3 regions of the Streptomyces sp. NPDC047028 genome follow, and region 3 is predicted to be linked to each of the others. Evidence: riboswitches for the same ligand, from Rfam matches in the RefSeq annotation. Region 3 holds a riboswitch; each other region holds the start of a gene.
What was found. Region 3 has a riboswitch for cobalamin ahead of ABZ854_RS06190 (HoxN/HupN/NixA family nickel/cobalt transporter). Riboswitches for the same ligand answer to the same signal wherever they lie in the genome.

Region 1 (10,458 bases), on a different contig from region 3:
AGTTCGCCTACCCGGCGGCCACCGGCCGGCTGACCCACCTGGCGCTGGCCCCGGCCGCCGCGCAGGAGCCGTCCGCCGAGCGGATGGTGCTCAGCCGGCAGCCGGGCGGGCTGGTGCGGGCGGCGTCGCACGCCGACGCGAGTGACCGGCTGGCGCACTGGGTGGTGGTGGGGGCGGATCCCGGTGAGTGCGAGGGGGGGTTGCGGGGGTTGGCGGTTCATCTGAGCGCTGCTGTTTCGCCGCCGAGTCGGACGTTCGCGGCGTGACGCTCCGCTGAGGTTGGGTTCGTTCTTGACTGCGGCGCCGTCGTGGCTTGTCGCGCCCACGTGGCGGAGCCGCATATCGATGCAGCCCCGCGCCCCTTTGGGGGCGCTCCCCGACCGCGTGTCTAGAACTTCGCCCGGGATCTGATCAACTCCTCTGCTGGACCGAGCAGTTCGAGTTCTCGCGGGCTCATCGTCGGGTTGGCTGCTCGGCGGTTGCGGGCCTCGGTCAGGACGGGCTCTGTGAGGTCGGAGGGGTCTCTCAGCAAGGACGTGAGGGTGGTGTGGGCCGGGGCGGTGAGGGGGGTGTCGTCCACCGCTACCTGGGCCAGGATGATCGCGGACATGGCCCAGTCCAGGCCGGGTGGGCCGTCCTCGGTGTTGGACCAGTCGATGACGCGGGGGCCGTCGGCCGTGAGGATCACGTTGTCCGGGTGGAGGTCGAGGTGCAGGACCCGTGCGGCCGGATCGTCCGGGTTCCGGCCCGGCAGCGCGTGCAGTTGGCGCAGCAGCCGGGCGAGCAGCGTACCCGCCTCGTCCGGGCCGATCCCGCCGGAGGTGAGGGCGGCGAGCATCGTCGGCCCGGACAGCCGCTCCAGGACCAGGTCGGTGCGGGACGCGGAAGGCCGTACGCGGGGCACCGGATAGCCGTGCTCGCGCACGTACGCCATCACCGCACCCTCTGCGGCCGCGTCCCCCCACCCGCCCCGGTCGCGGCGCAGCACCCACGCGTCGTCTATCTCGTACACGTCCGCCGAGCGGCCCGAGCCGAGCAGTCTCCCCGTCGTCGTCATGGCCGTGACCCTAGTCACCGGGCGGCTGTGCCCACAGCCACTCCTCGAGGTCCGTTCGGCTGCCGGTAAAGTGGCGGCGTCGTCATCACACTCGTACGGGGGGAAGCCGGTGCAATTCCGGCGCTGACCCGCAACCGTGAACCGTCCCCCGGGCGGTGAGCCGGACTGCCTCGTACGGGATTTTGACCGGCTCACGTGCGTCGGCGTTCCGCCGCGCACGGCACCGTCGAGGTTCACGGAGCCGAGCCGCCCGGGGTGTTCCCGTGCGCTGCCCGGCTCTCCGAGGAGAGGCAGTCGCCGATCATGTACGTCCGCCGCAGTGCCGCGGTCCTCGCCGCCGTGGGCGTGATCGCCGCGGCCGGGTCCGCCGCGCCCGCCCTGGCCGCGGGTCCGTCCCCGTCCGCGTCGCCGAAGGTGACGGTCCCGTCCGGCCTGTACGGCACCACCGACCCGACGTACGACGGTGTCTGGCGCCAGTCGCTCACCCTGCTCGCCCAGGACACGCTCGGCTACCGGCCCGCGACCGCGGCCGTCGGCTGGCTCGCGGGGCAGCAGTGCGCGAACGGCGCGTTCGCCGCGTTCCGCGCGGACCCCGGCAAGGCGTGTGACGCCAAGGTGATGGTGGACACCAACAGCACCGCCGTCGCCGTACAGGCGCTCAAGGCGACCGGCGGGCACGGGGCGGCCGTCGAGAAGGCGGCCGGCTGGCTGAAGTCGGTGCAGAACAAGGACGGCGGCTGGGGGTACACGCCCGGCGGGCCCAGTGACGCCAACTCCACGTCCGTCGTCATCGGCGCGCTCGCCGCGGCCGGAGAGGACCCGGGGCAGGTGCGGGCGGGCGGCAAGTCGCCGTACGACCTGCTGGCCACGTTCGCCCTCCCCTGCGAGGGGAAGGGCGGCGGCGCCCTCGCCTACCAGCCCAAGAAGGGCAAGCTCACCGCCAACGCGGACGCCACGGCCGCGGGTGTCGTCGGCGCGCTGGGCAAGGGCTTCGCGGTGAAGGCCGGGGCCGACCGGGGCAAGGCTCCCGCCTGCGCCTCCGGGAAGCCGGCCCCGGCTCGGACCGCGGACAACGGCGCCGCGTACCTCGCGGACGCCGTCGCCAAGACCGGCCACCTCGTTTCGGCCCTGCCCGGCGCCACGGACCAGCCGGACTTCGGCAACACGGCGGACACGGTCGTGGCGCTCGCCGCGGACGGCTACGTCGCGCAGGCCAAGAAGCCGTACGCCTGGCTGGAGAAGAACGCCGGCGCCTGGGCGAAGCAGAGCGGTCCGGCCGCCTACGCCCAGCTGATCCTGACCGCGCACGCGGTCGGCGCCGACCCGGCGGACTTCGGGGGCACGGACCTGGTGAGCGCGCTGAACTCGTCGGGGCCCGCTCCGTGGAAGCAGGCGGCCGCGTCGTCGCACGCCGACGAGAAGAAGAAGTCGGACGACGGTTCCGGCAACAGCGTGTGGTGGATCGTCGGCGTCGGGCTCGTCGGAGGGATCGGCGTGGGCTTCCTGATGAGCGCCCGCCGGAAGCAGCGGCAGCTGTGACCGCCGTCCGCCGTGCCGGGGCCCTGCTGGTCGCCGCGCTGGTGCTGGTCGCCGGCGCGGCGGCCGAGGCGCGGGCCGCGGGCTACCGCTACTGGTCGTTCTGGGAGCGCGCCGACGGGCACTGGACCTATGCCACCGAGGGTCCGTCGACCGCACGCCCCGAGGACGGCGCCGTCGAGGGGTTCCGCTTCGCGGTGAGCCCGGACTCGGCGAGCGCGGTGCGCCCGCGCGGCGCGGCGGACTTCGGGACGATCTGCGCGGGGACGCCCGCCAAGCCGGGGACGAAGCGGGTGGCGTTCGTGCTGGACTTCGGTACGGCCGCGGACGCGCCGTCCGGTGAGCGGCCGCCGCGGGGACGTACCGCGTGCGCGCGGGTGTCCGGCGACGCCACGGCGGCGGAGGCGCTGGCTGCCGTGGCCAAGCCGCTGCGGTACGACACCAACGCCCTGCTGTGCGCGATCGCCGGGTACCCGGCGAAGGGGTGCGGGGAGCAGGTCGCCGCGGGGGACTCTCGTACGACCCCGGCCGCGGGTCACTCGTCCGGCGGACCTTCACTGGGGTTGCCGATCGGCGTCGGAGTGGTCGCCCTGCTCGCGGGCGCGGGGGTGTGGCAGGCACGACGGCGGCGACGCGATGCCGCCTGAGCCCGCACCGGATGCGACCGACCCCGCAGTTCCCCGCGCCCCTGGGGAGGTGACGTCCGCCCTCGGGCGCGGGTCCGCGGGGGCTGAGCGCGCAGTTCCCCGCGCCCCTTCGGAGCACTCCCCGGCCGAGGGCAGCCGCGCCCCTGAGGAGATCACGTCCGCCGTCGAGCGCGAGTCCGTCGGGACTGAGCGCGCAGTTCCCCGCGCCCCTTCGGGGCGCTTTGTAGCCGCGGGCAGGCGTGCCGCTCGGGGCCGCACGGGTGGGCGCGGCGGCACCCTGCGAGCGCCGGTGAGCATAGCGACTCCCGGGTCACGCCGGCGCGCCGCGCAGCTCCATCCCGGGGCCTGGTGGCTCTGGTCCCTCGGGCTCGGGACCGCCGCCACCCGTACCACCAACCCGCTGCTCCTCGCCCTCCTCATAGCCACCGCGGGCTACGTCGTGGCGGCGCACCGCACCCCGAACTCCCCCACCGCCTACACCGCGTTCGCGAAACTCGCCCTCGCCGTGCTCCTCATCCGCCTCCTCTTCGCCACCGCCCTCGGCTCCCCCATCCCCGGCACGCACCCTCTCCTCACACTCCCCGAAGTCCCCCTCCCCCACTGGGCGCAGGGCATCCGCCTCGGCGGCGAGGTCACCGCCGAGGCGCTCCTCTTCGCCGCCTACGACGGCCTCCGCCTCGCCGCCCTCCTGATCTGTGTCGGCGCCGCGAACGCCCTCGCCAACCCGGCCCGCCTCCTGAAGTCCCTCCCCGGCGCCCTGTACGAGACCGGCGTGGCCGTCGTCGTCGCGCTCACCTTCGCCCCGCACCTCATCGCCGACGTCCAGCGGCTGCGCGCCGCCCGCCGGCTGCGCGGCCGGCCGGACCGGGGCCTCAGGGGCCTGCTCCAGGTCGGGCTGCCGGTCCTGGAGGGCGCGCTGGAGCGCTCGGTCGCGCTGGCCGCCGCGATGGACGCCCGGGGTTACGGCCGTACCGCCGAGGTCCCCGCCCCGGTGCGCCGTACGACGGCCGCCCTCACCCTCGGCGGCCTGATCGGCGTGTGCGCGGGCACGTACGGACTGCTCACCGCGGCGGGCGGCACGTACGGCGTCCCGGTGCTGCTGGCCGGGGTCGTAGCCGCGCTCGCGGGGCTGCGTCTCGGCGGCCGGCGCTCCCCGCGCACCCGGTACCGGCCCGACCGGTGGGACGCGCGCGCCTGGCTGGTGGCCGGCTCGGGCGCCGCCGTCGCCGCGGCTCTCACGCTCGCCTCGGTGCGGGACCCGGAGGCGCTGCACCCCGGTGTCGTACCGCTCGTCGCGCCGACGCTGCCACTGTGGCCGGCCGCGGCCGTGCTGCTGGGCCTGCTGCCCGCGTTCATCGTTCCCGCCAGGTCCCCCGAGGAGCCGTCGTGATCCGGTTCGAGGATGTCAGCGTCACGTACGAGGGGTCGGCCGAACCGGCTGTCAGCGGCGTGGACTTCGAGGTGCCGGAGGGTGAACTCGTGCTGCTCGTCGGCCCGTCGGGAGTCGGCAAGTCGACGGTGCTGGGCGCGGTCAGCGGTCTGGTCCCGCACTTCACCGGCGGCACCCTGAGCGGCCGCGTCACGGTGGCCGGCCGGGACACCCGCACCCACAAGCCGCGCGAACTCGCCGACGTGGTGGGCACGGTGGGCCAGGATCCGCTCGCGCACTTCGTGACGGACGTGGTGGAGGACGAACTCGCCTACGGCATGGAGTCGTTGGGGCTCGCCCCGGCCGTGATGCGGCGCCGCGTGGAGGAGACCCTGGACCTGCTGGGGCTGGCCGGCCTGCGGGACCGTCCCATCGCCACGCTCTCCGGCGGCCAGCGGCAGCGGGTCGCGATCGGCTCGGTCCTCACCCCGCACCCCCGGGTGCTGGTCCTCGACGAGCCGACCTCCGCGCTCGACCCGGCCGCCGCGGAGGAGGTGCTCGCCGTGCTGCAGCGCCTGGTGCACGACCTGGGTACGACCGTGCTGCTGGCCGAGCACCGGCTGGAGCGCGTGATCCAGTACGCCGACCGGGTCGCCCTGCTGCCCGCCCGCGGCGCCGCGCCGCTGCTCGGCACCCCGGCCGAGGTGATGGCCGTGTCACCGGTGTACCCGCCGGTGGTCGACCTCGGCCGGCTGGCGGGCTGGTCCCCCCTCCCCCTGACGGTCCGCGACGCCCGCCGCCGCGCGACCCCCCTGCGCGACCGCCTGGCCACCCTGCCTCCACCTCACATCACACCGGCCGGAGGCGCCGCCATACCCCCGGCCGCGCCCCCGGTCCCGGACGGGCCCTCCGCCGAGCGGCCCCGCACAAAGGGCCTCTTCCGGCGGCGTCCCTCCACTGTCGCCGCCCCGCTCACCCCCTGTGTCGCCGAAGTCTCCGCCCTCGCCGTCCGCCGGGGGCGGGTCATCGCGCTGCGGCACGTCGATCTCGCCGTCGCCCCCGGCGAGACGGTCGCCCTCATGGGGCGCAACGGGGCCGGGAAGTCCACGCTGCTCGGCTCGCTGGTCGGGCTGGTGGAGCCGAGCGCCGGCAGTGTGCGCGTCGGCGGGGCCGTACCGCATCGGACCGCTCCCCGGGACCTCGTACGCCGGGTCGGGCTCGTCCCGCAGGAGCCGCGCGACCTGCTGTACGCCGACACCGTGGGCGCCGAGTGCGCGGCGGCCGACCGGGACGCGGGGGCGGAGCCGGGCACGTGCCGGGCCCTGGTGTCCGAACTGCTGCCCGGCATCACCGACGACACCCACCCCCGCGACCTCTCCGAGGGCCAGCGGCTCGCCCTGGCCCTGGCCGTCGTGCTGGCCGCCCGCCCGCCCCTGCTCCTGCTGGACGAGCCGACCCGGGGGCTGGACTACGCGGCCAAGGCGCGGCTGGTGGGCGTGCTGCGCGCGCTGGCCGCCGAGGGGCACGCGCTCGTGCTGGCCACGCACGACGTGGAGCTGGCCGCCGAGATCGCCCACCGGGTCGTCCTGCTCGCCGAGGGCGAGGTGATCGCCGACGGCCCGACGGCCGACGTCGTGGTCTCCTCCCCGTCCTTCGCCCCGCAGGTCACCAAGATCCTCGCCCCGCAGGAATGGCTCACGGTGGCCCAGGTACGGGAGGCACTGGCATGAATCCCCCCAGGCTCCGAGCCGCCCGCCCCGTTCCCCTCGGCCCCCGTTCCCTCGCCGCCCTGGTGCTCGTCTCGGCCGTCGGCGTCGTCGCCTTCTTCTGGCCGTTCCTCGCGCCGCCCAGCTCGCGGCTGAGCGCGCATGCCCAGGACGCGCCCTGGCTGTTCGCGGGGCTGCTGGTGCTGCTGGTCGCGGTCGTCGCGGCGACGATCTCCGAGTCGGGGCTGGGGCCGAAGGCCGTCGCGATGCTGGGCGTGCTCGCCGCGACCGGTGCCGCGCTGCGGCCGATCGGCGCGGGCACCGCCGGCATCGAGCCGATGTTCTTCCTGATGGTGCTCAGCGGCCGCGTGCTGGGCCCCGGCTTCGGCTTCGTCCTCGGCTCGCTGACGATGTTCGCGTCCGCCCTGCTCACCGGCGGGGTGGGGCCCTGGATGCCGTTCCAGATGCTGGCGATGGGCTGGTTCACGATGGGCGCCGGGCTGCTCCCGGGCCGCTCCCGTGTGCGCGGCCGGACGGAGCTGCTCCTGCTGGCGGCGTACGGCTTCCTCGCGGCCTTCGCCTACGGCACGCTGATGAACCTGTCCGGCTGGCCCTTCATGGGCGCGCTGGCCTCGAACATCGCCTTCGACCCGCATGCCGCGGTGGCCGCCAACCTGTCCCGGTTCGTCGCCTACTGCCTGGCCACCTCCCTCGGCTGGGACCTGGGCCGGGCCCTGTGCACGGTCGTGCTCACCCTCGCCCTCGGCCCGGCGGTGCTGCGCGCGCTGCGCCGGGCCACCCGGCGGGCCGCTTTCGAGACCGCGGTCACATTCGACGCACCCGCTGCGTGAGGGCTCGTAACCGGCCGGTCAGCAACGCGGTGAACCACCCCACATGACGCAGGTCACCTACGACCCGGGGCCGTAGTCCTAAATGTCCGATACATCCTTTCGTGCACCCTTGCTGACCTGCACATTGAGAGCCACGCCACACGACCGACGATTCCCGTCGATCCGGCCACAACTAGTAAAAGGGGTCATTGCGGACCCGGTTCCGGCCTGCTTCTCTGGACGACGTCGCCAGGCGCCACGAGCCCTCACGGGCCGCGGCGCCGACGTATGCGGCCACCGCACGACGCGGGGGTCACGGCATACGGGCGATCCACCGTCCCCGACGCAAGAGGTTCTCCGTGTCCGTCTCCTTCATCCGCCGCATCGCCACCCCGAAGAAGGCCATCACCGCCGCCGCCCTGGCCGCCGCCACCGCCGGTATGGCGCTGAGCGCGGCGCCCGCCCAGGCCGCCCCGACCTCGGCCTCCTCCGCTCAGGCGATCGCGCACAAGATGATCCCGGACGCCGCGCAGTACAACGCGTTCAACAAGATCGTCTCTCACGAGAGCGGCTGGAACATCTCCGCCACCAACAGCTCCTCCGGCGCCTACGGCCTGGTCCAGGCGCTGCCGGGCTCGAAGATGGCCTCGGCCGGCTCGGACTGGAAGACCAACCCGGCCACCCAGATCAAGTGGGGCCTGGACTACATGAAGTCCCGCTACGGCAGCCCCGTCGCCGCCTGGAGCTTCTGGCAGGCCAACGGCTGGTACTGAGCCGGCCCCCCCACGAACCGGCGGAACCTGACCCCGCCCAGCGAGCACCCCCGTCCCTCACGGACGGGGGTGCTCGCGTGTGTGCGGGGCGCGTGCGCGTGCGGGGTGCCGTCGGCGTGGGTCCGGGCGTGGTGGACTGGTCCCGCCCTGTCCGACCGCCCGGAGGAAACGACGATGCCGCCCTCGACGACACCGACGCCGGCCCGGGGCCTGGACCCGGAGGCGCGCGGGGTGCCGCTGGTGGCCGTGTTCCTGGTGCTGACCGCGGTCAGCGGCCTGATCGACGCGGTGAGCTTCCTCGGGCTCGGCCGGGTGTTCACGGCGAACATGACCGGCAACGTGGTCGTCCTCGGCTTCGCCGCGGCCGGCGCGCCCGGCTTCTCGGCCGGGCACACGGCGACCTCGCTGGCCGGGTTCCTGCTGGGCGCGGCCGCGTCCGGGCGGGTGGCGGCGTGGCACCGCACGGAGTCCCGGCGGGCCCGCGCCCGGCTCACCCTGGCACTGGAGGCGGTGCTGACGGGCGGTGCGGCGGCGCTCGCCTTCGCCCGGCCGCACGCCACCGGCCCCGGGAGCGGCACCGGCTACGCCTTGATCGCGCTGACGGCGTTCGCGATGGGCCTGCGCAGTGCGGCAGTCCGCAGACTGGGCGTCGCGGACCTGAACACCACCGTGCTCACCATGACGCTGACCGGCCTGTTCTCCGAGCCCCGGCTCGGCGACTCGACGAGCCGGCGCTCGCCCCGCCGCGCGGGCGCGGGCCTCGCCATGCTCGCCGGTGCCTGTCTGGGTGCCTGGCTGGTCCTGCACCACGGCCCCGCGCTGCCCCTGCTCGTCGCGGCGGCGACCGCGGCCGTCCTGGCGGTGGTGACGTCGGGCCACGACTGACCCGGCCCGCCCCGACCGTCCGTGGCCGGCGACCGTGCCCTCACAGCCGCTGGATGATCGTCCCCGTCGCCAGTCCCCCGCCCGCGCACATCGTGACCAGCGCGAACTCCTTGTCGGTGCGTTCCAGCTCGTGCAGGGCGGTGGTGATCAGCCGGGCCCCGGTCGCGCCGACGGGGTGGCCGAGGGCGATCGCGCCGCCGTTGACGTTGACCTTGGCCAGGTCCTGGTCGAAGACCTGGGCCCAGCTGAGGACGACGGAGGCGAAGGCCTCGTTGATCTCGACGACGTCGATGTCCTTCAGGGACATGCCCGCCTTGCCGAGGACGGCCTTGGTGGCGTCGATGGGACCGTCGAGGTGGAAGTGCGGGTCGGCGCCGACCAGGGCCTGGGCGACGATCCGCGCGCGCGGCCGCAGCTTCAGGGCGCGGGCCATCCGCTTCGACGCCCACATGATGGCGGCGGCGCCGTCCGAGATCTGGGAGGAGTTCCCGGCCGTGTGGACGGCCCTCGGCATCACCGGCTTGAGCCCGGCCAGCGCCTGCGCGGAGGTGTCCCGCAGCCCCTCGTCCTTGTCGACCAGCCGCCACATCCCCTGCCCGGCGTGCTGCTCCTCCTCGGTGGTGGGCACCTGCACGGCGAAGGTCTCCCGCTTGAAACGTTCCTCCGCCCAGGCGTGCGCGGCGCGCTCCTGGGAGAGGAGGCCGAGGCCGTCCACGTCCTCGCGGGTCAGGCCGCGGTGCCGGGCGATCCGCTCGGCGGCCTCGAACTGGTTGGGCAGGTCCACGTTCCACTCGTCCGGGAACGGCTTGCCCGGCCCGTGCTTGGAGCCGGAGCCGAGCGGCACCCGGGACATGGCCTCGACCCCGCAGCTGACGCCGACGTCGATCACACCGGCGGCGACCATGTTGGCCACCATGTGCGAGGCCTGCTGCGAGGAGCCGCACTGGCAGTCGACGGTCGTCGCGGCCGTCTCATAGGGCAGCCCCATGGTCAGCCACGCCGTGCGCGCGGGGTTCATGGACTGCTCGCCGGCGTGGGTCACCGTGCCGCCGACGATCTGCTCGACCGCGTCGGCGGGTATGCCGGTGCGGCCGAGGAGTTCACGGTAGGTCTCGCCCAGCAGATAGGCGGGGTGCAGATTGGCGAGCGCGCCGCCGCGCCTGCCGATCGGGGTGCGTACGGCTTCGACGATCACGGGTTCCGCGGCCATGGGGGTGCGTCCTCTCCTCGGTCGCCCGCGCGGCGCGGAGACGTCCCGGCCCGCCCGCCACGCAGAACTAGAACGCGTACTAGTTCTGCGTGCAGTCTGCTGACAGACCGTCCGGTGCCGCAAGAGTCGTGCAGCCCCCGAAGTCGTGATCCGCATGAATTTCGTACGCGTTCGGTGCCGCCGGATGTCTTGCGGCTTGTAGAACCCGTTACTACCTTCGCGACAGCCCTGCCTTCCTGATGGGCCGTCAGAACAGACGGTGGTCCGTCAGAACGAAACGACGGGAGCCCCCGATGCACTGCCCCGCGCTGCCCGACGGGTTCGACCTCACCGACCCCGACCTGCTGCACCACCGCGTGCCCCTCCCGGAGTTCGCCGGGCTGCGCGCGGCCGAGCCGGTCCGCTGGATCCCGCAGCCGCACGGCCTGGCGGGCTTCGACGACGA
Region 2 (10,458 bases), on a different contig from region 3:
CCGGGCGGCAGCCCAGCAGGGCCAGGATCTCGGCGATGTCGTCGCCCTGGGTGCGCATCGCGGACGTGCCCCACACCGTCAGCCCGACGGACTTCGGGTACTCCCCGGTGTCGGCCAGATACCGCTGGACCAGGGAGTCCGCGAGCGACTGGCCGACCTCCCAGCTGAGCCTCGACGGGATCGCCTTGGGGTCGACGGAGTAGAAGTTCCGGCCGGTCGGCAGCACGTTGACCAGGCCCCGGGTCGGCGAACCCGAGGGACCGGCCGGCACGTAACCGCCGTTCAGGGCCCGCAGGATGTGCCCGATCTCGTCCGTGGTGCGGGCGAGGCGCGGTACGACCTCGTCGCAGGCGAACTCCAGCACCGCGACCGCGTCCGGCAGTTCGGTGCCGAGCACGTCCCGCAGCAGGGCCGGTACGGCCGCTCGATCCCAGGCCCGCTCCTCCATGCCCCCGGCGAGCCGCCGGCACAGCTGCTCCAGCAGGTCGATCGTGTCGGCGGCCGTACGGGCAGGCCCGTCGACCAGGTCCGTCAGCTCCACCGGCACCTTCACCGGCGCGCCCGGCTCGGCCAGCAGCTCCTTCTCCACCAGGCCGAAGTACGCGGCCAGGGAGGCCCGGAGGCCCGGGAGGGCGTTGGCCCGGCCGCCCCACACCTGCGCGGCGCGCAGCACGGCCAGCACCAGATTCACGCGCGGCTCGCCGACCGGTCCGCCGCCGAGGATGTGCAGGCCGTCGCGGATCTGGACGTCCTTGATCTCACACAGGTAGCCGTCGATGTGCATGACGAACGAGTCGAAGTCGTCGTCGCCCGGCTGCTCGTCGACATGCAGGTCGTGGTGCAGCTCGGCCGCCTTCACCAGCGTCCAGATCTGCGCCCGCACAGCCGGTGCCTTCGTCGGGTCGAGGTCGCTCACCAGGGCGTACTCGTCGAGGAGTTGCTCCAGTTTGGCGAGGTCGCCGTAGGTGTCGGCGCGGGCCATCGGCGGGACGAGGTGGTCGACGACCGTGGCGTGCCCGCGCCGCTTGGCCTGGGTGCCCTCGCCGGGGTCGTTGACGATGAACGGGTAGATGAGAGGGAGGTCGCCGAGCACGGCGTCCGGGGCGCAGCCGCCCGACAGCCCGAGCCCCTTGCCGGGCAGCCACTCCATCGTGCCGTGCTTGCCCATGTGCACGATCGCGTCCGCGCCGAAGCTGTTGTCGAGCCAGCGGTAGGCGGCCATGTAGTGGTGGGAGGGAGGCATGTCGGGGTCGTGGTAGATCGCGATCGGGTTCTCCCCGAAGCCGCGCGGTGGCTGGATCATCACGACGACGTTCCCGAACTGGAGGGAGGCCAGCACGATGTCGTCGCCGTCGACGTACAGCGAGCCCGGCGGCTCGCCCCACGCCTCGGTCATCGCGTCCCGCAGCTCCGGGTCGAGCTGCTCGAACCAGGCCCGGTAGTCGGCCAGCGGCACCCGCGCGGGCGCGGCGGCCAACTGGTCCTCGGTCAGCCATTCGACGTCGTGTCCGCCGGCTTCGATGAGGCGGTGGATCAACTCGTCGCCGCCGGAGGGGTATTCGGTGAGCGAGTAGCCGGACTCGCGCAGGGCGTTAAGCACCCGGACCGCCGAGGCGGGAGTGTCCAGGCCGACCGCGTTGCCGACCCGGGAGTGCTTCGTCGGGTAGGCGGTGAAGACGAGGGCGATCTTCTTCTCGGCGTTCGGCTTGTGCTTCAGCCGGGCGTGCCGGACGGCGATCCCGGCGACGCGGGCCGCCCGCTCGGGGTCGGCGACGTACACGGGCACGTCGTCCGGGCCCTGCTCCTTGAAGGAGAACGGGACCGTGATCAGCCGTCCGTCGAACTCCGGGATCGCGACCTGCATCGCCGCGTCCATGGGGGAGAGGGCGGCGTCGGACGCGTCCCAGGCGTCGCGCGAGGAGGTGAGACACAGCCCCTGCAGCACGGGGATGTCCAGGTCCGCGAGCGCCCCGATGTCCCAGGACCCCTCGTCGCCGCCGGCCGAGGCCTGCGAGGCGTGGGTGCCGCCGGCGGCGAGCACGGTGGCGACCAGGGCGTCGGCCCGGCCCAGCAGCTCGTACAGCCCGGCGTCCGCGCCGCGCAGCGAACCGCAGTACACGGGCAGGGCGTGGGCGCCCTGCGCCTCGATCGCCTCGCACAGCGTGTCGACGAAGCCGGTGTTGCCGCTCAGCTCGTGCGCCCGGTAGAAGAGCACGCCGACCGTCGGGCGCCCCTCCCGCACGGCGTACGAGCCGTGGAGGCCGTACTCCGGCATCTTGTGGGGCTCCTCGAAGCCCTCGCCGGTCAGCAGCACGGTGTCCGACAGGAACCGGGACAGCTCCAGCAGGTTCGCCGGGCCGCCCTCCACCAGGTACCTCAGCGCCTCGGCGACGACACCGGCCGGCACGGAAGACTCGGCCATCAGCTCGGCGTCCGGGACCGTTTCGCCGCCCAGCAGCACGGTCGGGATGCCGGCCGCCTTCAGCGCGGCCAGCCCGTCCTCCCAGGCCCGCTTGCCGCCGAGCAGCCGTACGACCGCTAGGTCCGCGCCCTCGATCAGCGCCGGCAGTTCGCCGGTGACGTCGACGCGGGTCGGATTGCCGATCCGGTAGCCGGCGCCGGAGGCCCGGGCCGCCAGCAGATCGGTGTCGGCGGTCGACAACAACAACACTGTGCTCATGCGGGCGCTCCCGGTGGGATGAAGGGCAGTCCTTGCGGCGCGCCCGACTCGATGAGCCGCCAGAGCGCGTCCGTGTCCGCGTGCTGTTCGATCAGGTCGCCGAGCCGGTCGAGCTGCTCCTCGCGCAGCGCGGCGAACGAGGTGTCCGGCGCGGGCACGAAGCGGCGGCCCGCGGCGGCCGCCACCTCCCGCAGGAAGGCCCGCCGGAAGCCGTCCGACTCCAGCGAGCCGTGCCAGTGCGTGCCCCAGGTCTGGCCGACCCGGCAGCCGTCCAAGAAGGGGTCACCGCCGGTCACTTCGGCGATCCCGTGGTGGATCTCGTAGCCCTCGACCCGCTCGCCGAGGGCCTCGCCCACCGGCCGGGTCAGGGTCTTCTCGCGGGCGAACCGCACCCGCACGGGCAGCACACCGAGCCCGGCGACCTCGCCCGCCCGGGACTCGACGTCGTCCTCGATGTGCTCGCCGAGCACCTGGAAGCCGCCGCAGATCCCGAGGACCGGACGCCCCTCGGCGGCCCGTCGGACGAGCGTGTCCGCGAGTCCCCGCTCGCGCAGCCACTCCAGCGCCCGCACGGTCCCGCGCGTGCCCGGGACCACCACCAGGTCGGCGTCGGCCAGTTCCTCGGGCCGGTCCACGAACCGGACGACGACGCCGGGTTCTGCGGCGAGGGCGTCGACGTCGGTGAAGTTGGACATCAGCGGGACCGCGCAGACGGCGACCCGCAGCACGTCCTCGCCGACCGGCGGGGCGACGTTCGACTCCCGGACCGTGCCGCGCAGGGACACGCGCAGCCCGTCCTCCTCGTCGATGCCGAGGCCGTGCCGGTACGGGAGGACGCCGTAGGTGCGCCGCCCGGTGAGCCCGTGCAGCATGTCCAGGCCCGGCTCGAGCAGGCTGACGTCGCCGCGGAACTTGTTCACCAGGAAACCGGCGACCAGTTCCTGGTCCTCGGGGGAGAGCAGGGCCACGGTGCCGAAGAAGGAGGCGAAGACGCCGCCCCGGTCGATGTCGCCGACGACGAGGACGGGGAGCCGCGCGCCGCGCGCGATGCCCATGTTGACGATGTCGGTCCGCCGCAGATTGATCTCGGCCGGGCTGCCCGCCCCCTCACAGATCACCGCGTCATACGTGCCCCGCAACTCGGCCAGGCAGTCCAGCACGGTGCCGAGCAACTGCTGCTGCCTGCCCCCGTGGTAGCCGCGGGCGCTCAGCTCGCCGACCGGCTTGCCGAGCAGCACCACCTGGCTGCTGCGCTCCCCGCCGGGCTTCAGCAGGACGGGGTTCATCAGCGCGGTCGGCTCGACACGGCACGCCTGGGCCTGCATGGCCTGGGCCCGCCCGATCTCCGCGCCCTCGCGGGTCACGAACGAGTTGAGGGACATGTTCTGCCCCTTGAACGGCGCGACTTTCACGCCCTGGCGGACCAGCCACCGGCAGATCCCGGCCGTCACGACGCTCTTGCCGGCGTCGGAGGTGGTGCCGGCGACGAGGAGACCCCCGCTCACTTCCCACGTCCCTTCAGGAGGAGGCGCCCGGCGACGGTCACGCCGAGCGCGAGGAGGCCGACCCGGCGGGAGAGCCGTACGGCCCGGTCGACGTCGGTGACACGGACCGCGCGTCCGGCGTCGCCGTTCAGCACGGGGCGGTGCTCGACCCGGCCGCCGTAGGAGAGGGTGCCGCCCAGCCGCACGCCGAGGGCGCCCGCGAACGAGGCTTCGACGGGCCCGGCGTTGGGGCTCGGATGCCGGCGCGCGTCCGCCCGCCAGGCGCGTGCGGCACCGCGCGGATCGGGTCCGGCGAGCGTGGCGAGTACGGCGGTCAGGCGTGCCCCCGGCCAGCCGGCGAGGTCGTCGAGGCGGGCGGAGGCCCAGCCGAAGCGGCGGAAGCGGGGGGACTTGTGACCGACCATCGCGTCCAGCGTGTTGACGGCCCGGAAGCCGAGCAGGCCCGGCACTCCGCCGACCGCTCCCCACACCAGGGCGCCCACGACCGCGTCCGAGGTGTTCTCGGCGACCGACTCGACCACGGCCCGCGCGATCCCGTCGGCGTCCAGGGCCTGCGGGTCCCGGCCGCACAGGTGCGGCAGCCGCGCGCGGGCCGCCTCCACGTCATCCGACTCCAGGGCGCGGCCGATCGTCCGCGCCTCCCGGGCGAGCGACGTGCCGCCGACCACCGCCCAGGTTGCGGCCGCGGTCAGGGCCGCGGAGGCGGCGGGGGAGCGGCGTACGGCGTGTGTGGCGAGCGCCCCGAGGGCGACGGCGCCTCCGGCGCACACGGCGGTGTGCAGCGCGCCCCAGCCCCGGTGGTCGTGCCACAACGCGCTCTCCACGGCCGCGGCCGTCCGTCCGAACACGGCGACCGGGTGCCCGCGGCGCGGGTCGCCGAGGAGCAGGTCACCGAGGAGGCCGGCGGCGGCGCCGTACGCGTAACTGCGATCGGCACCCATCGGCTCAGCCGGCCGCGGGCACGGCGAAGGGCCGGTGAAGAATCCTCGTTCGGCAGCCGAGCATGGCGGTATGTCCTCACTCAGGGTGTCCGCGCCCTGGGTTGACGAGACCGGCGGTGAGAGTTCCTGGCTCCCGGGGATTGCTACCCCGGTGACAGTGGCGGGACCGCGCCGGATTCACACCGGCTTCCTCTGCTGCCGCCGTACATGGCCCGGGCAGTCCACCACGCCCCCGGAACGGCCGTCAACTTGCCGTTGACCTGCGGGGGGAGAGTGTGCCGATCCCCACACCGGCGGTGTGTCTCCTCGGACATGCGAAAGGCCCCACCCCGGTGCATGCGGCCGGGTGGGGCCTTCCAGACGGTCGGTCAGGACCTGGTCAGGACTTGCCGACGATCAGGTAGAGGCCGTACGCCACCGCCGCCGCGCAGGCCGCGAAGCAGACGTAGGCGCCGGTCACGGCGAGCGCGGCGGAGTTGCCCTCGGCCGCGGCCCGCTCGCGGCGGGCCAGGCCGGTGACGCCGAGGGTGAACAGGGTCACCAGTCCCACGGTGACCACGAGGCTGACGCCGAAGACGGATCCGATGGCCGCCCAGTCGATCTTCATGTCGTTTCCTTGGTTGTCCGGAATGACCGGGTCAGACGGCGGCGGCCGGCGGCACCGCCGGAGCGACGACCGGTGCGGAGGTCTCGGCGGGGGCCGGGATCGTGGCCGTCAGGTCGGCGGGGACCGGGCCCACCGGGGGCGGGGTCACCATGGCGATGGCGGTGGTCACCACGCCGGCCGGCTCCTCGGCGGCGTCGACATCGTTGACGTTGGAGCTGTCGACGACCTCGCGGCGGGACCGCTTCCAGATCGCGGCGCTGGAGGCGACCAGGAACACGACGACGGCACCGGTGCCCCAGTCCCCGAGGTCCGTCACGGACTCGGCGAGCGCCCCGACCAGTGCGGCGGCCGGCAGGGTCAGCACCCAGGCGACGACCATGCGGGTCGCCGTGGACCAGCGGACCACACCGCCCTTGCGGCCGAGGCCCGCGCCCATCACCGAGCCGGAGACGACGTGCGTGGTGGAGAGGGAGAAGCCGAGGTGGGAGGAGGCCAGGATGGCCGTGGCCGCGCTGGTCTGGGCGGCGAAGCCCTGCTGCGGCTGCAGTTCGGTGAGGCCCTTGCCCATGGTGCGGATGATCCGCCAGCCGCCGATGTAGGTGCCGAGCGCGATCGCCATGCCGGCGGACAGGATCACCCAGGTGGGAGGGTTGGAACCGGGGGCGAGGGCACCGCCCGCGACGAGCGCGAGGGTGATGATGCCCATCGTCTTCTGCGCGTCGTTCGTGCCGTGGGCGAGGGAGACCAGGCCGGCGGAGGCGATCTGGCCCGCGCGGTAGCCCTTGCGGGTGGCCTCGCCGCCGGCGTTCCCGCCGACGCCGTAGGAGAGCCGGGTGGCGAGCATCGCCGCGATGCCGGCCACGACCGGCGCGGCGACCGCGGGGAGCAGCACCTTGGTGACGAGCACGTCACCGTGGACGGCACCGAAGCCCGCGGAGGCGACGGTGGCGCCGACCAGGCCGCCCATCAGGGCGTGGGAGGAGCTGGAGGGGAGACCCACCAGCCAGGTCACCAGGTTCCAGAGGATCGCGCCGACCAGGGCGGCGAAGATGACCTCGGGACGGATGCCGTTCTCATCGACGAGACCCTTGGAGATCGTGTTGGCGACCTCCACGGAGAGGAAAGCGCCTACAAGGTTCAGTGCGGCGGACATGCCGACCGCGACCTTGGGCTTGAGGGCACCGGTCGAGATGGTGGTGGCCATCGCGTTGGCGGTGTCGTGGAAACCGTTCGTGAAATCGAACGCAAGTGCGGTTACGACCACAATCGCGAGGATCAGCGAGAAGCTTTCCATTTACCCAGGCAATCGTTCGAGCGTCATTGGCTCGTCGAACGTAGGCAATCTGAGTGAACGGAAGGTGAACTGGGCCGGGACTCGCGATGTCGGTAACGGGGGGCCGTGCTTCCGCCTGTGATTCCGTGGTGCGCCGGTGTGTGCCCCGGCCCCGCGAGCCCCTCGGTCACCACCCGCGCGCGAAGGTCCGCAGCCGGCTCGGCGAGCCGTTGAAGAGGTTCTGGTCGCCCGGCAGACCGCCCTTGGTGTCGTACTGCCAGAAGGTCCAGTACGCCCAGCCGGCGGGCAGTGTGCCCGGACCCCGCGAGCCGTGCCGGGCGATCCACAGGGCGTGCGAGCGGGCGAAGGAGGTGCTGCGCCCGGTGCAGGTGTCCCACCAGTGGGTGGTGGTGTAGATCACCGGGCGGCGCCCGGTCTCCCGCTTGATCTCGTCGCTGAAGGACCAGATCCAGTCGACCATCTGCCCGTGGCTCAGCCCGTAGCACTCGTGCTTCGGGTCGTACGGGTTGTACTCGATGTCGAGCGCGGGCGGCAGGGTCTGCCCGTCGGCCTGCCAGTCGCCGCCGTTGTGCACGAAGAAGGCGGCCTGCGCGGCGCCCGAGGACCGGTCGGGGCGCGCGAAGTGGTACGCGCCCTTGATCACGCCCGCGTCGCCCGCGCCGCCGTACTGCTCGGCGAAGTACGGGTTGCGGTACGTCGTGGACTCGGTCGCCTTGATGTAGACGAACCGGGATCCGTTGGCGCGGGCCTCGGGCCAGTCGACGTTGCGCTGGTGAGAGGAGACGTCGTGGCCCCGGGGCAGGCTCGCGACCGTGGCGGGCGGCCCCCAGGCCGGGACCGCGGTCGCCGTGGCGGCGGTGAGGAGGGTGAGCGCGGAGGTGGTCACCGCGAGCACGCCGAGACGGCGGCGGGGACGGCGACGGGAAGGTGTGCGATGACGGGCCATGCGTCCCCCCAGCTGTGGCGGTGAAACATCGTCCAGCGAGCAAGAGGGATCATTGAATGCCGACTGATCATCCAATGAGCGGATTTTCGCGGCGTTTCGTACGGGTCCACTCATTCGGCGGTACGACGATCGGACCGGACGGCTGGGAGGATCACGGCATGGCTGAACCGCTGCGGGACACGAGAGACGAAGAGACGCGGGCGTCGGAGGCTCGGGCCTGGGAGGCGGTGGTCGCGACGGCCCGGCGCAGCGTGGCCGACGGGCTCGTCGTCGGCACCTCCGGCAACGTCTCGGCACGTGTCGGGGACGTCGTGCTGGTCACGCCGTCCGGCGTGCCCTACGACCGGCTGACCCCCGCCGACCTCACCGGTGTCGACCTCGCCGGCCGGCAGGTACGCGGCACGCTCGTGCCGACCAGCGAGCTGCCGATGCACCTGGCGGTCTACCGCACGACCGGCGCGCGGGCCGTCGTCCACACCCACGCCGTGCACGCCACGGCCGTCTCCACCCTCGTCACGGAACTGCCCCCGATCCACTACATGACCAGCGCCCTCGGCGGCCGCGTCCGCGTCGCCCCGTACGCGGCCTACGGCACCGACGAACTGGCCGAGAACATGCTCCGCGCCCTCGACGGCCGCTCCGGCTGCCTCCTGCGGAACCACGGCACGATCACCTACGGCGCCACCCTCGACGAGGCCTACGACCGCACCGCCCAGCTGGAGTGGATGTGCCGCCTGTGGCTGACCGCGTCCGGCGTGCCCGGCCTGACGCCTTCTCTGCTGACGGAGGCACAACTGGCCGAGACCGGGGAACGCCTGAAGGGATACGGCCAACGGAGGTAGCCCGTGCCCACACCACCCGCCCGCAGTCCCCTTCGCACCCTGCTGTCGGCCCGCCCGGGGTCGTCACCCCGCCCCGGGCCGTCACCCCGTACCGGCGTTCCGCTGGCCGGTCGTGGGGTGCGCCGGGACACTGGAGCCGTGCGCACCGTCACAGCGACCGCCGCCCTCAGAGCCACCGCCGCCGCGTTCACCGGGATGCTCGCGGCCGGCGCGGCCTCCGTCGCCGTCGGCCGGCTCGCCAGCGATGCCGCCCTGAAGGCGCCCGCCGGCCGTCCCCTGCCGACCGAACCCCGGCTCACCGTGCACCGCACGGCCGCGGGGCAGGTCACGCTCACCCGTGACCTCGCCACCCTGCGCCCCGGGACCTACGGCCTCGCCGGGAACGGCTCCCACGCCGTCGTCGGCGACGTCCTGCACTCCGCCGAACACACCGCCGACACCGTCGTCCGCCGACTCCAGGGCGTCACGCACGGCACCCTCGCGCCCGGCGACTCCGTCTGGCTCACCCCCAACCTGCACGTCGGCAACCCCGGCACCGCCCTCGGCCTCGACCACGCCGACATCGACGTGCCCGGCGAACTCGGCTCCCTGCCCGCCTGGTTCGTGCCCGGCGCCCGGGACACCTGGGTGATCGCCGTGCACGGCCTCGGCACCACCCGCGAACACGCCCTCAACGTCATGCGGTTCCTGCACGAACGCCGCCTGCCGGTCCTCGCCCTCGCCTACCGCGGCGACCTCGGCGCCCCCCGCCCGCCGGACGGCCTCCACCACCTCGGCGAGACCGAGTGGCGCGACGTGGACGCCGCCATCCGCTACGCCGTCCGCTACGGCGCCCGGCGCGTCGTCCTCCTCGGCTGGTCCACCGGCGCCACCATGGCGCTCCGCGCCGCCGAGCGGTCCGCGGTACGGGACCGCGTGGCCGGTCTGGTCCTGGACTCCCCGGTGCTCAGCTGGGAGGCGACGCTGCGCGCCCTCGCCCGGGCCCGGCACACCCCCGGGCCGCTGCTGCCGCTCGCGGTGCGGGCCGCCCAGGGCCGCGCCGGACTGCACGCCGACCGGACGCGCGGCCCCGCCGCGGCCGACGGCCACGAGCGGCTCGCCGTGCCCACCCTGATCCTGCACGGCCCGGGGGACGCGGTGGCACCCTGGGAGTTCTCGCGCCGGATGGCCGCCCACCAGCCGCACCTGGTCGCGCTGCACACCGTTCCGCACGCCCCGCACGGCGCCATGTGGAACCCCGACCCGGAGGGGTACGAGGAGCGCGTGCGCCGGTTCCTGACCCCGCTGATGTGAGCCCCCGGCCCGCTCCCGGCCCGCTGCCGGCTCGTACCTGGCCCGCTGCCGGCCTGTACCTGGCCCGCTGCCGGCTCGTACCGGGCCCGCTGCCGGCTCGTACCGGGCCCGCTGCCGGCCTGTACCTGGCCCGCTGCCGGCTCGTACCGGGCCCGCTGCCGGCCTGTACCGGGCCCGCTGCCGGCTCGTACCTGGCCCGCTGCCGGCTCGTACCGGGCCCGCTCCCGGCTCGTACCGGGCCCGCTGCCGCCTCGGCGGCGCACCCATCGGGCAGGGCCGGGAAGCACCGGTTCCCGGCATTCCGTTCAAGGCCGTACGACTGGCCTGAATCCGCCGCCCGGACCGCCGTC
Region 3 (10,458 bases):
CGTGCGGGCGGCACGGCACGGTCCGGGACACCGAGGCGCCGGTACGGAGCACCGGCGGACAGCCGGGTGACGCCTGCGCGCCGGCCACCGGCCGGGCGGGCGAGCGGGGTCTTCGCGACGACGAAGCCTGAGCCCTGGCGTGCCACGACCAAACCGTCGTTGCGCAGCACGTCGTACGCCTTGACGACCGTGGCGCGCGAGACTCCCCACTGCTCGGCGAGGTCACGCCCCGAGGGCAGCAGGTCCCCCGGCGCGAACTCGTCGTTCGCCATGCGGGTGCGCAGGTCGTCGGCGATCTGCTCGTACTTCAGCAGCGTCATGGTGAGCACTTCCGATCACTGGACTGGTCCACCGGTAAGCCTCCAGAATGCCCAACATGACAAGCCCCGAGGTAGCGCCGGAGATCGTCAGGTTCTACAGCGAGACCATCGACGAGGCGGAACGGCTGAGCACCACCGCCGACGGGCGCCTGGAGATGGTACGCACCCAGGAGTTGCTGCGCCGCCGACTGCCGAAGCCGCCGGCGAAGGTCCTCGACGTCGGAGGCGGGCCCGGCGCCCACGCGCGATGGCTCGTGGCCGACGGGTACGCCGTACACCTCGTGGACCCGGTCCCCCGGCACGTCGAACAGGCCGCCCAGACCGGAGCCACCGCCGAGTTGGGCGACGCCAGGGCGTTGGCCGCGGCGAACGGGTCGTACGACGTCGTCCTCGTCCTCGGCCCGCTGTACCACCTGCTCGACCGCGCCGACCGGGACCGGGCCCTCGCCGAGGCCTACCGCGTGCTCCGGCCCGGAGGGCTCGTCGCGGCGGCCGGCATCAACCGGTACGCCTCGCTGTTCGAACACACCGCGTACGCGCACCTCCACAAGGAATCGATGCGGAAGAACATCGGCGGCATCCTGGCCACGCAGACCCACGACGGGAAGAAGGCGTTCACGCCCGCGTACTTCCACAGCGCGGAGCAACTCCTCGGCGAGGTGACGGCAGCGGGGTTCGAAGGGGGCGAGGTGCACGGCGTCGAGGGTCCCGCGTGGTCTCTCCTGGCCGCGGCGGAACGCCACACCGGCAAGTCCCTCATCGACTCACCCATGTTCGAGTCGGCCCTGACCGCGGCCCGCATGGCCGAGCCCTACCCCGAACTACTGTCCGCCGGCTCCCACTTGCTGGCCACCGGCCACCGCCCACTGTGACGGGAGCCCCACACCGAGCCCTACTCGGACGGCTCGGTGTGGGCGGAGATCCACTCCAGGCAGCCCTGGGAACCGGACACAATGGGCACAGCCGCAAGCTCCGGGTTCTGCCATGGATGGTGCCTGAGGATGTGCGCCTCCAGATCCGGGTAACGAGCGGCGCTGGTCTTCAGCAGCAACCGCCATTCCTCGCCCGTGCCGAACTCTCCGTCGTGCCAGAACGCGGAGATCACCGGCCCGACGATCTGGGCGCCTGCGGCCAACCGCTCACTGACGACGGAACGCGCCAACTCCACAGCATGCTCACGGGTCGGGGTCGCCGTGGACACTTGCACGTAGTCAGCCACGCCGACGAGCCTATCCGGCGTTCGACGCTTGTGAGCGGCTGAGGGAGCACCTCGGTGCTCCCTTCCCGGGGCCGCGAGGTGGGGCAAGCTCCAGCTATGCCCCGGCCCACTCGGGCGGTGTCGCAGCCTCGTCCCCAGCCAAGCAGGCCAGCTGCGCCGACGTCACCGCCCGTACCGCCAGTGCGCCTGCCGCTGCCGCGCCGATGGTGGCCGCGTCCGAGGCGAGGAGGGGCCAGATCGAGGAGTAGGCGCGGGCGATGATCTCGTCGGTGGAGGCGGAGTAGATGAGGCCGATGCCGGTGACGAGGCTGGTCAGCCAGAGGGCCCACCAGATGCTGACGGAGGCGGGGAGGCGGCGGCCGGGGGCGGTGGTGCGGAACGCGTCGGCGACGATGCCGCGCGGGAACCACAGGTTGACGACGGGGACGATCCAGCCGAGGTAGACCCAGAGACCGGAGTACTTCGGGGGGCAGCCCGAGAGGTCGGCGGCGTTCTCGCGGACGCGGCGGAGCCAGGCCAGGAAGCAGATCGCGCAGACGGCGGTCAGGACTCCGGTCACCGTGGCGACGAAGTGGTAGGAGTCCTCCAGCGCGGTGAGCGGACGGTGCACGCCCTCGCCCTGGTCCGGCGGACCGGAGGCCGGTTCACCGGCGGCGGCGAGCCTGATCTCCCACACCGCCCGCAGCAGGTAGCCGAGTCCGGCGAGCAGCAGGGTGCCGACGGCCATCCGCCCGGCCGAGCGGGTGGGCCGGAAGAGGGACTGCGCTATCTGGTCATTCACGTGATCATCCTGGCGTACGGCGGTGCGCCGGGGCCACGTGACCCGGCCGAGAGGTACGGCTACGACAGCCCCGACGGCCGCAGGCCGCGCAGTTTGTCCGGGTTGACCTGGAGGCGGATGTTGGTGATGCCCGCCTCCGTGAGGTCGTAGGTGAGGGCTCCTGCCGGGGTGCCGGAGGCGGTGAGGAGGAGGGACGGTTCGCCGTTGATCCGGGCGGGTTCGAAGGCGACGCCGGTCATCTGCGGCTTGGTCAGGATGCCGAGGATCCAGCGCGCCACGTGGTCGGGGCCGTGGACGGGCCGGCGGGCGGCGCTGACCTTGCCGCCGCCGTCGGCCCAGACGGTGACGTCGGGGGCGAGGAGTTCCAGCACCGCGTTGAGGTCGCCGCCGGCGCACGCCTCGATGAAGCGGTCGGTGACGGCGGCGCGCCGCCCGGGGTCGGTGTCGTAGCGGGGGCGGCGGGAGCGCACGTGGGAGCGGGCCCGGTGGGCGATCTGCCGGACGGCGGGCTCGGGGCGGTCCAGGAAGCCGGCGATCTCCGCGTGGGAGAAGCCGAAGACCTCGCGGAGCACGAACACCGCCCGTTCGACCGGGGCGAGCGTCTCCAGGACGACCAGCATCGCCGTCGACACGCTGTCCGCCAGCTCCGTCTCCTCGGCAGCGTCGGGGGAGGCCAGGAGGGGTTCGGGGAGCCAGGGTCCGACGTAGTGCTCGCGGGTGGCGCGCGCGGAGGTGAGGCGGTTGAGGCAGAGGTTGGTGACCGTGCGGACCAGGTAGGCGCGGGGACTGCGGACGGTGGTGCGGTCGGCGGCGTGCCAGGTGAGCCAGGTGTCCTGGAGGACGTCCTCGGTGTCCGTCACGCTCCCGAGCATGCGGTAGGCGGTCGCGAACAGCAGCCGCCGGTGGGAGAAGTACGGGTCCGTGCCGTCGTGGTCCGCGTCCTCGTGATCCGCGTCCTCGTGGCCCGCGTCCTCGTGGTCCGTGCCGTCGTGGTCCATGGGAGCAACCTGCCAGAGCACCGCGGCTCCGGCCAGGTCACCGCACCGTCAGGCCATCCAGAAGAAGACCGCCGTCATCCGCTTCTCCTCCAGCGTCGTACCGGAGTAGCCCGTCGCGCTGTGCACGAGGTTGGCGTTGTAGAGGAGGAGGCGGTTGTACTTGTGGGGGACGCGGACGTCCTCCTCGAAAGCGTTCGGCGCCACGAAGCGGGTGCCGAGGGCCTCGACGAGGTTGTTGTGCGGGGCCTGGACGACGTTGCCGCCGAGCCGGCCGCCGGGCAGGGACTGGCGGAAGAAGCTGGTGCCGCAGTCCTTGGGGACGGCCGGGTTCAGGTACAGCACGGCCGCGTACCGGCACAGCGCGCGCGAGTCGGTGTGCGGGCGCGGCTCGCTCTCGCCCTCGCCGACGACCTGGACGCAGTTGTGGTTGAGGGTGCCGCCGCCGGGCGCCTGCTGCACCCACAGCTCCTTCGCCCCGGTCGCCTTCCTCACCAGCCGCTCGATGCGGGCCAGTTCCGCCGGTTCCAGGCCGGGCATGGCGCGCAGGCCCGGCCAGGTCTCCGAGGTGTACGGGTACCCCTTGACCCAGTCGTCCTTGGCCAGGCACCGCTCCCGTACGGCGTCCACGTCGGGCAGGACGTCGTCCAGCACCCAGTAGTCGCGGCCCTTGGTGGGCTTGCGGTAGGGCAGGACGGGCAGCGCGGCGGGCATCCTGGGCGGGGGTTGAGCGGGCATACGGCCGAACTTAGGGCGGGGTTCGTCCTGGGTTCGGCCGGGGAATGGTCAACTCTCCCTGCGGATGGTCAATCTTTGCCCAACCGAGGGCCGGGCAAGGCAGGCGTTACGGGCGATCCGCCCAGGTCGCCGGAGGGGCGCGGGAAGCTCCCGGATTTTTCGGTGCGCGACAGATACGAACGGCTCCCGCGTCCGTACTGCTGTGTGTCCTCACCGCCCGCCGGGCGGATCCATGGCCGGGCAGGAGGCACGGTGCGCTTTTCGCGGAACGCGACGGGAACCATTTTCGTGGGGGGTGCGATGGCCCTCACCCTCGCCGCGCTCGTCTATCCCGGCATGCTCGGCCTGAACCAGGTGACCAGCCAGTCCACCCGGATCATCGCCAACACCCAGTGGGGGCCGCTGACCGAGGGCGACCGGGACTTCGTGGTGAAGGTGCGGGCGGCGGGGCTGTGGGAGTACCCGGTGGGGCAGCTGGGGCTGCAGAAGGGCACCACCAAGGGGGTGGTCACCGCGAGCCGGCACCTGATCGACGGGCACGCGGCGCTGGACGCCTCCTGCCGCAAGATCGCGCCGATGCTGAACATCACGCTGCCCAACGTGGCGAGCCCCCAGCAGGAGGGCTTCGTGCAGACGCTCAAGTCCGACCAGGGCAGACAGTTCGACGTCGACTTCGCCAACACGCTGCGGATGACGCACGGCTCTATCTTCAACACGATCGCGAAGATCCGCTCCACCACCAAGAACTCGCTGGTGCGGGCGCTGGCCGACCAGGCCAACGACACCGTGCTCGACCACATCACGGTGATGGAGAGGACGGGCCTGATCGACTTCGACCAGACCCTCTTCCAGCAGACGACCCCGCCGAAGCTGCCCCAGGCCGACCTGACGCCGCCGCCCCCGCCCGCCGGCCAGCCCGAGGTGATCCTCACCCCGCCGCCGAACGCGACGTCCACGCCGCTGGACCTGAACGGCATCACCGACAGCGGGGACAGCAAGGACCGGGGCAACGCGCCGGGGCCGGCCCCGACGGCGGGTTAGTCCAGCCACACGGTGGTGTCCGGCGGGAGGAGTCCCGCCTCCGGGAGCGGGGTGCTGGCCAGCAGGACCTCGCCCGGGGGCAGGGGCACGGGCGCGGCGGTGAGGTTGGTGACGCAGCGCCAGGCCTCGGTGCGGGCGAAGTCCAGGACCCCGGCCGGCGCCCCGGGCGTCCAGGTCAGCGACTCGCCCTGGAGCAGCTTGCGGCGCAGGCGCAGGGCGGTGCGGTACAGCTCCAGCGTGGAGCCCTCGGTACCGGCCTGTGCCTCGACGGCGTACGACGCGAACGACGCCGGCTGCGGCAGCCAGGAGGCCCCGGTCCCGAAGCCGTACGACGGTCCGGTCGTCGTCCACGGCAGGGGCACCCGGCAGCCGTCGCGGCCCTTGCGGACGTGGCCGGTCTGCTCCCAGATGGGGTCCTGGAGGACCTCGGTGGGCAGGTCGGCGACCTCGGGCAGGCCGAGTTCCTCGCCCTGGTAGACGTACGACGATCCCGGCAGCGCCAGCATCAGCAGCGTGGCCGCGCGGGCCCGGCGCAGGCCGGCCTCCTGGTCGACGGCCGGCGCGTGACCGCCGGACAGCAGCCAGGCGTCGGGGTCGGTGCCGGGCGGGAGCATCAGGCGGGTGGCGTGCCGGACGACGTCGTGGTTGGACAGCACCCAGGTCGCCGAGGCGCCGGCGGCGCGGGCGGTGGCGAGGGAGCCGCCGATGACCTCGCGCAGTTCGTCCGCGTCCCAGCCGGCTTGCAGGTACTCGAAGTTGAAGGCCTGGCCGAGTTCGTCGGGGCGGGCGTACAGGGCGCGGCGGGCGTCCGGTACCCAGGCCTCGGCGACGGCGGTGCGGGGCGGGGTGTAGGAGTCGAAGACGCGGCGCCAGTCGCGGTAGATCTCGTGGACCTCGTCCCGGTCCCAGTGGGGGTGGGTGCCGGGCGGGACCCGGGGCAGGGCGTCCTCGCCGGTGGCGCCGATGTCGCCGGTGTCGCGGAGTGGCTCGGTGAGGTCCTTGGCGAGGCCGTGGGCGACGTCGACGCGGAAGCCGTCCACGCCGCGGTCGGACCAGAAGCGGAGCGTGGTGCGGAAGTCGGCGCGCACCTCCTCGTTGGCCCAGTTGAGGTCGGGCTGCTCGGGGGCGAAGAGGTGGAGGTACCACTCGCCGTCGGGGACACGGCGCCAGGCGGTGCCGCCGAACACGGACTGCCAGTCGGTGGGCGGGAGTTCGCCGTGCGGGCCGCGGCCGGGGCGGAAGACGTAGCGGTCGCGGGCGGGGGAGCCGGGGGCGGAGCGCAGGGCCTCCTGGAACCAGGCGTGCTGGTGCGAGGTGTGGTTGGGGACGAGGTCGACGACGACCTTCAGGCCGAGGCGGTGGGCCTCGGCGGCGAGGGCGTCGAAGTCGTCGAGGGTGCCGAGGCGGGGGTCGACGTCACGGTGGTCGGCGACGTCGTAGCCGCCGTCGGCGAGTTCGGAGGGGTAGAAGGGGCTGAGCCAGAGGGCGTCGACGCCGAGGGTGGCGAGGTGGTCGAGATGGGCGGTGATGCCGTTGAGGTCGCCGAGTCCGTCGCCGTCGGCGTCGGCGAAGCTGCGGGGGTAGATCTGGTAGATGACTGCCTGGCGCCACCAGTCGGGGTTGCGGGGGGAGAGGTCTGCCATACCTGGACTCTGTCCACATTGCCCGGAAAGGGAACATTGGGGTTGGGGCGCGGTGACACTGGGCCGGGTTGGTGCTCGTGCGGCGGCGCCGCGCTGGGCCCCTCAGGGGGCTCCGCCCCCGAACCCCCCGGCCTCGCCCACCCACCACCCGACTCGCTGGATCGAGAAGTAACCGCCGAGGCCCGACTCGGTGGCCCGGAGGGGGCCCCGGACGGCCGACTCGGTGGGGCGGAGGGACCCTTGGTGGTCGACCCGGTGGGACGGAAGGAACCCCCCGCGGACGACCCGCAGGGGCGGGAGGGACCCTTGGTGGTCGACCCGGTGGGACGGAAGGAACCCCCCGCGGACGACCCGCAGGGACGGAAGGAACCCCCGACGGACGACCCGGCGGGACGGAAGGAACCCCCGGCGGACGACTCGGTGGGGCGGGAGGGGGCCTTGGTGGGCGGCGGGCAGGCGGGTTCAGCAGTGTTGGAGTACCGCTGCGATCTCCTCGTCGACCAAGCGGTAGCGGACCACGCGGCCCTCCTTCTCGCCCGTTACCGCGCCGGCGGCGCGCAGCAGGCGGAGGGCCTGGGAGACGGCGGGGTCGTTCATGCCGGTGGCGATGGCGAGGTCGGAGACGGCGAGCGGGCCCGTGCGGTGCAGGGCGAGCAGGAGGGCCAGCCGGTTGGGGTCTGCGAGCAGGGAGAAGCGGTCGGCCCAGGTGCGTACGTGGCCCGCGTCGCCGATGGCGGCGATCGCCTCGCACACCCGGTGACCGTCGATGGTGCGACGGTCCGCTCGGTCGGCAGGCACGAGATGCATGCCGACATCTTCGCAGGCCGCGATGTGATCTTGAATACCTGCCCAGGTATGCAGCTATGCAGGCACCCGCCCGCACCTCTACCGTAGGCACGCCGTGGTGTTCGGGAAGTCGGTGACGGCCCCTCAGGGGTCCATGCCGACGCGGCCCTCGCCACTGTGATCGGGGAGTTCTCGTCCCGTCCGGCACCCGCCGGGCCACTGGTCGTACGACCGGGAAGGCAGGGACGGCGAACGCGCGACCCGTCAGCCAGGAGACCGGCCACGGCAGCTCACGAAGTGATCCACGAGGTGCTGGAGCGTGAACCGGATGACCTTGCCCGACCCTGCCCGCAGTACGGCCGTGAGGCCGAGCTCGACCGGACCGGACGCCCCCGGGCCGAACACCTTCAAGTGGCGGCGGGAGGACACCTACCGCACGGCGGGGCTGCTGGCCGTGATCGCCGCCCTGCACGTCGTCGCGTTCGGCGTGCTGTTCCTGCTGGTCGCCCCGCAGCACTACAAGGTCGGCCACGAGGTCTTCGGCATCGGCCTCGGCGTCACCGCCTACACCCTCGGCATGCGGCACGCCTTCGACGCCGACCACATCGCCGCGATCGACAACACCACCCGCAAGCTGATGGCCGACGGCAAGCGGCCGGTGTCCGTCGGCTTCTGGTTCGCGCTCGGCCACTCCAGCGTGGTCGTGCTGCTCGCCCTGCTGATCGCGGGCGGCACCTCGCTGGCCGGAAAGGTGACAGACGAGCACTCGGCCACCCACCGGGTGCTCGGGTTCCTCGGTACGACGATCTCGGGCACGTTCCTCTATCTCATCGCCGCGCTCAACCTGATCGCCCTGGTCGGCATCCTGCGCGTGTTCCGCGCGATGCGGGCGGGGACGTACGACGAGAAGGAACTCGAACAGCACCTGGACTCCCGGGGGTTCATGAACCGGCTGCTGGGCCGGCTCACCAGGTCCGTGTCCCGGCCGGGCCAGATGTACCCGCTGGGCTTCCTGTTCGGCCTCGGCTTCGACACGGCCACCGAGGTCACGCTGATGGTGATGGCCGGCTCGGGCGCGGCGGCGGGACTGCCGTGGTACGCGGTGCTGTGCCTGCCGCTCCTCTTCGCGGCCGGCATGAGCCTGTTCGACACGCTGGACGGCACGTTCATGAACTTCGCCTACCAGTGGGCGTTCTCCAACCCCGTCCGCAAGGTGTTCTACAACCTCACCATCACCGGCCTGTCCATCGCGGTCGCCTTCTTCATCGGCACGATCGAACTGGTCGGCGTCCTGCACGACAAGTTCGCCCTGAGCGACGCCGTCACCACCTGGATCGCCGGCCTCAACCTGGACAGCGTCGGCTACATCATCGTCGGTCTCTTCGTCGTCGTCTGGGCCCTCGCCCTCTCCTACTGGCGCCTCGCCCGCGTGGAGGACCGCTGGACCCTGGAGGCACCCGCGGCGTCGGAGTGAGGGAACTGCTGCCTCAGTGCCCGGCGGCCGGGGCGGTGAGGGAGGGTGCCGGTTCCGCCGCGTGGGCCGGGATCGCGTTGCCCGCGGTGATCAGGGCGGCGATGGTGAGGACGGCGGCGGCGACGCTTCGGGCGGTGGGGGTCGCGCTCAGGGCGCGGAGCCGGGAGTGGGGGCTCGCGCTTGTGCGTTCGGGCACGGGGACCTCGCAGCAACAGCGGTGGGGGGTCGGTCGGGCAGGGGCGGGGTGCCGTTCAACCTAGGGACGGACGGCTGGATCGGCAAGGGGCGCAAGGGTGTTCAGACCTGGGCCCGGCCCTGCTTGCGCACGTCGGCCAGGCGCAGTGCGCCCAGTTGCACGGCTGCCTGCGTGGCGTCGTTCGGTACGTCGCCCAGACCGCCGTTGGTGAGGGCGAAGGCGTCCGTGCCGACCCGGACGGCGGCCACGTCCATCGTCAGGAGCAGCTGGTCCCCGTCGCGGGTGAGGGCGGCCACGGTGATGTGCAGACCCTGGCGTACGTCCCCGACGTCGGGCAGCGGGGCGTCGGTGACCTGGATGTCCTCGAGGGTGCCGGCCTCCGTGGTGGCCGTGAACCGGGCGCACTGCGACGGCATGCCGCCGAGCCAGGCCAGCGCCCCGTCGACGTCCGCCGGCCGGCGTGCGCCGATCTGGAAGCGGATCTGGGCGTCGGTGTCGGTGTCGTCGAGGCCGACGGCGACGCGCGGCGGGCCACCGAGGAGTTCGTCGTCGTAGAGGGCGTCGAGCAGGCGCTGGCAGTCCCCGGCCGAGGTGCTCGCCTTCAGCAGACCGTCCCGCCAGGTGGCCGCCCCGCGCGTGGCGGTCCACGGCGGCCCCAGGTCGGTCTCCGTGATGAGGGCCTCACGGGCCTGCGCGTCGCTGAGCGTGGAGCCGTCGGCCCGGTTCGGCGCCTTCGCGGTGGGCGTCGGCCGGTCGATCGTCGGGGTCGGCGTCGGCGCGGTCGCCGGGTGTTCGAGGCCGAGGGTGGCGCAGCCGGAGAGGGTGACCAGACCGACGGCCAGGAGGAGGGCACGGCGGGATATCGCGGCAGGGGTCATCGGGGTGCCTCCTGGTCGGGGGTCGGGCCGGTGGGGGGAGAGGCCGCCTTCCCCCACGGCACCATCGCGGGGCCGACCCCACCAGCGCTCCGGTCCGTACGAGTGAGCAATTGCGTTGAGGGCGGGCGCGGCGGCTTGTTACGGTCCTCGTATGCAGCGCGCCGCCCAGAAGTCCGCGAAGTCCGCGATGTGCCCGAGGGGCACGACGACGCCGGAGACCGTCCCGGCGCGCTGACACCTGAGCCAGTCATCCGAAGCCCCGGGGCGAACGCCCCGGGGCTTCGGCCGTGCCAGCGGTCGTGTCGGTCCTCTCACGGGGTGTCCGCCTCCCTCAGCGAGAGGTTCCGCCCGTGAACGAGAACGCCCCCCTGCCCGACCACCGCCGCC

Region 1: linked by a shared signal. The riboswitch ahead of ABZ854_RS18290 (prenyltransferase/squalene oxidase repeat-containing protein) and the one ahead of ABZ854_RS06190 (HoxN/HupN/NixA family nickel/cobalt transporter) in region 3 are both predicted to bind cobalamin.
Region 2: linked by a shared signal. The riboswitch ahead of ABZ854_RS10305 (cobalamin biosynthesis protein) and the one ahead of ABZ854_RS06190 (HoxN/HupN/NixA family nickel/cobalt transporter) in region 3 are both predicted to bind cobalamin.

Annotation. Positions count from the first base shown of each region.
Region 1 is NZ_JBEYVS010000018.1:134,231-144,688, reverse strand. It holds gene ABZ854_RS18300 (hypothetical protein) at 1-266, shown strand, start outside; gene ABZ854_RS18295 (aminoglycoside phosphotransferase family protein) at 389-1,057, opposite strand; cobalamin riboswitch at 1,117-1,245, shown strand; gene ABZ854_RS18290 (prenyltransferase/squalene oxidase repeat-containing protein) at 1,361-2,596, shown strand; gene ABZ854_RS18285 (SCO2322 family protein) at 2,593-3,240, shown strand; gene ABZ854_RS18280 (CbiQ family ECF transporter T component) at 3,518-4,630, shown strand; gene ABZ854_RS18275 (ATP-binding cassette domain-containing protein) at 4,627-6,339, shown strand; gene ABZ854_RS18270 (ECF transporter S component) at 6,336-7,166, shown strand; gene ABZ854_RS18265 (transglycosylase SLT domain-containing protein) at 7,505-7,918, shown strand; gene ABZ854_RS18260 (YoaK family protein) at 8,093-8,803, shown strand; gene ABZ854_RS18255 (steroid 3-ketoacyl-CoA thiolase) at 8,844-10,013, opposite strand; gene ABZ854_RS18250 (cytochrome P450) at 10,307-10,458, shown strand, end outside.
Region 2 is NZ_JBEYVS010000008.1:151,758-162,215, forward strand. It holds gene cobN (cobaltochelatase subunit CobN) at 1-2,680, opposite strand, end outside; gene ABZ854_RS10300 (cobyric acid synthase) at 2,677-4,185, opposite strand; gene ABZ854_RS10305 (cobalamin biosynthesis protein) at 4,182-5,126, opposite strand; cobalamin riboswitch at 5,226-5,368, opposite strand; gene ABZ854_RS10310 (hypothetical protein) at 5,506-5,733, opposite strand; gene ABZ854_RS10315 (inorganic phosphate transporter) at 5,765-7,027, opposite strand; gene ABZ854_RS10320 (lysozyme) at 7,194-7,973, opposite strand; gene ABZ854_RS10325 (class II aldolase/adducin family protein) at 8,132-8,815, shown strand; gene ABZ854_RS10330 (alpha/beta fold hydrolase) at 9,011-10,108, shown strand.
Region 3 is NZ_JBEYVS010000004.1:233,968-244,425, reverse strand. It holds gene ABZ854_RS06235 (GntR family transcriptional regulator) at 1-320, opposite strand, end outside; gene ABZ854_RS06230 (methyltransferase domain-containing protein) at 377-1,192, shown strand; gene cutA (divalent-cation tolerance protein CutA) at 1,213-1,539, opposite strand; gene ABZ854_RS06220 (DUF4328 domain-containing protein) at 1,634-2,320, opposite strand; gene sigJ (RNA polymerase sigma factor SigJ) at 2,380-3,192, opposite strand; gene ABZ854_RS06210 (DUF6445 family protein) at 3,367-4,053, opposite strand; gene ABZ854_RS06205 (DUF4142 domain-containing protein) at 4,354-5,094, shown strand; gene ABZ854_RS06200 (glycoside hydrolase family 13 protein) at 5,091-6,737, opposite strand; gene ABZ854_RS06195 (metalloregulator ArsR/SmtB family transcription factor) at 7,200-7,544, opposite strand; cobalamin riboswitch at 7,623-7,823, shown strand; gene ABZ854_RS06190 (HoxN/HupN/NixA family nickel/cobalt transporter) at 7,885-8,997, shown strand; gene ABZ854_RS06185 (hypothetical protein) at 9,011-9,193, opposite strand; gene ABZ854_RS06180 (hypothetical protein) at 9,295-10,071, opposite strand; gene thrS (threonine--tRNA ligase) at 10,440-10,458, shown strand, end outside.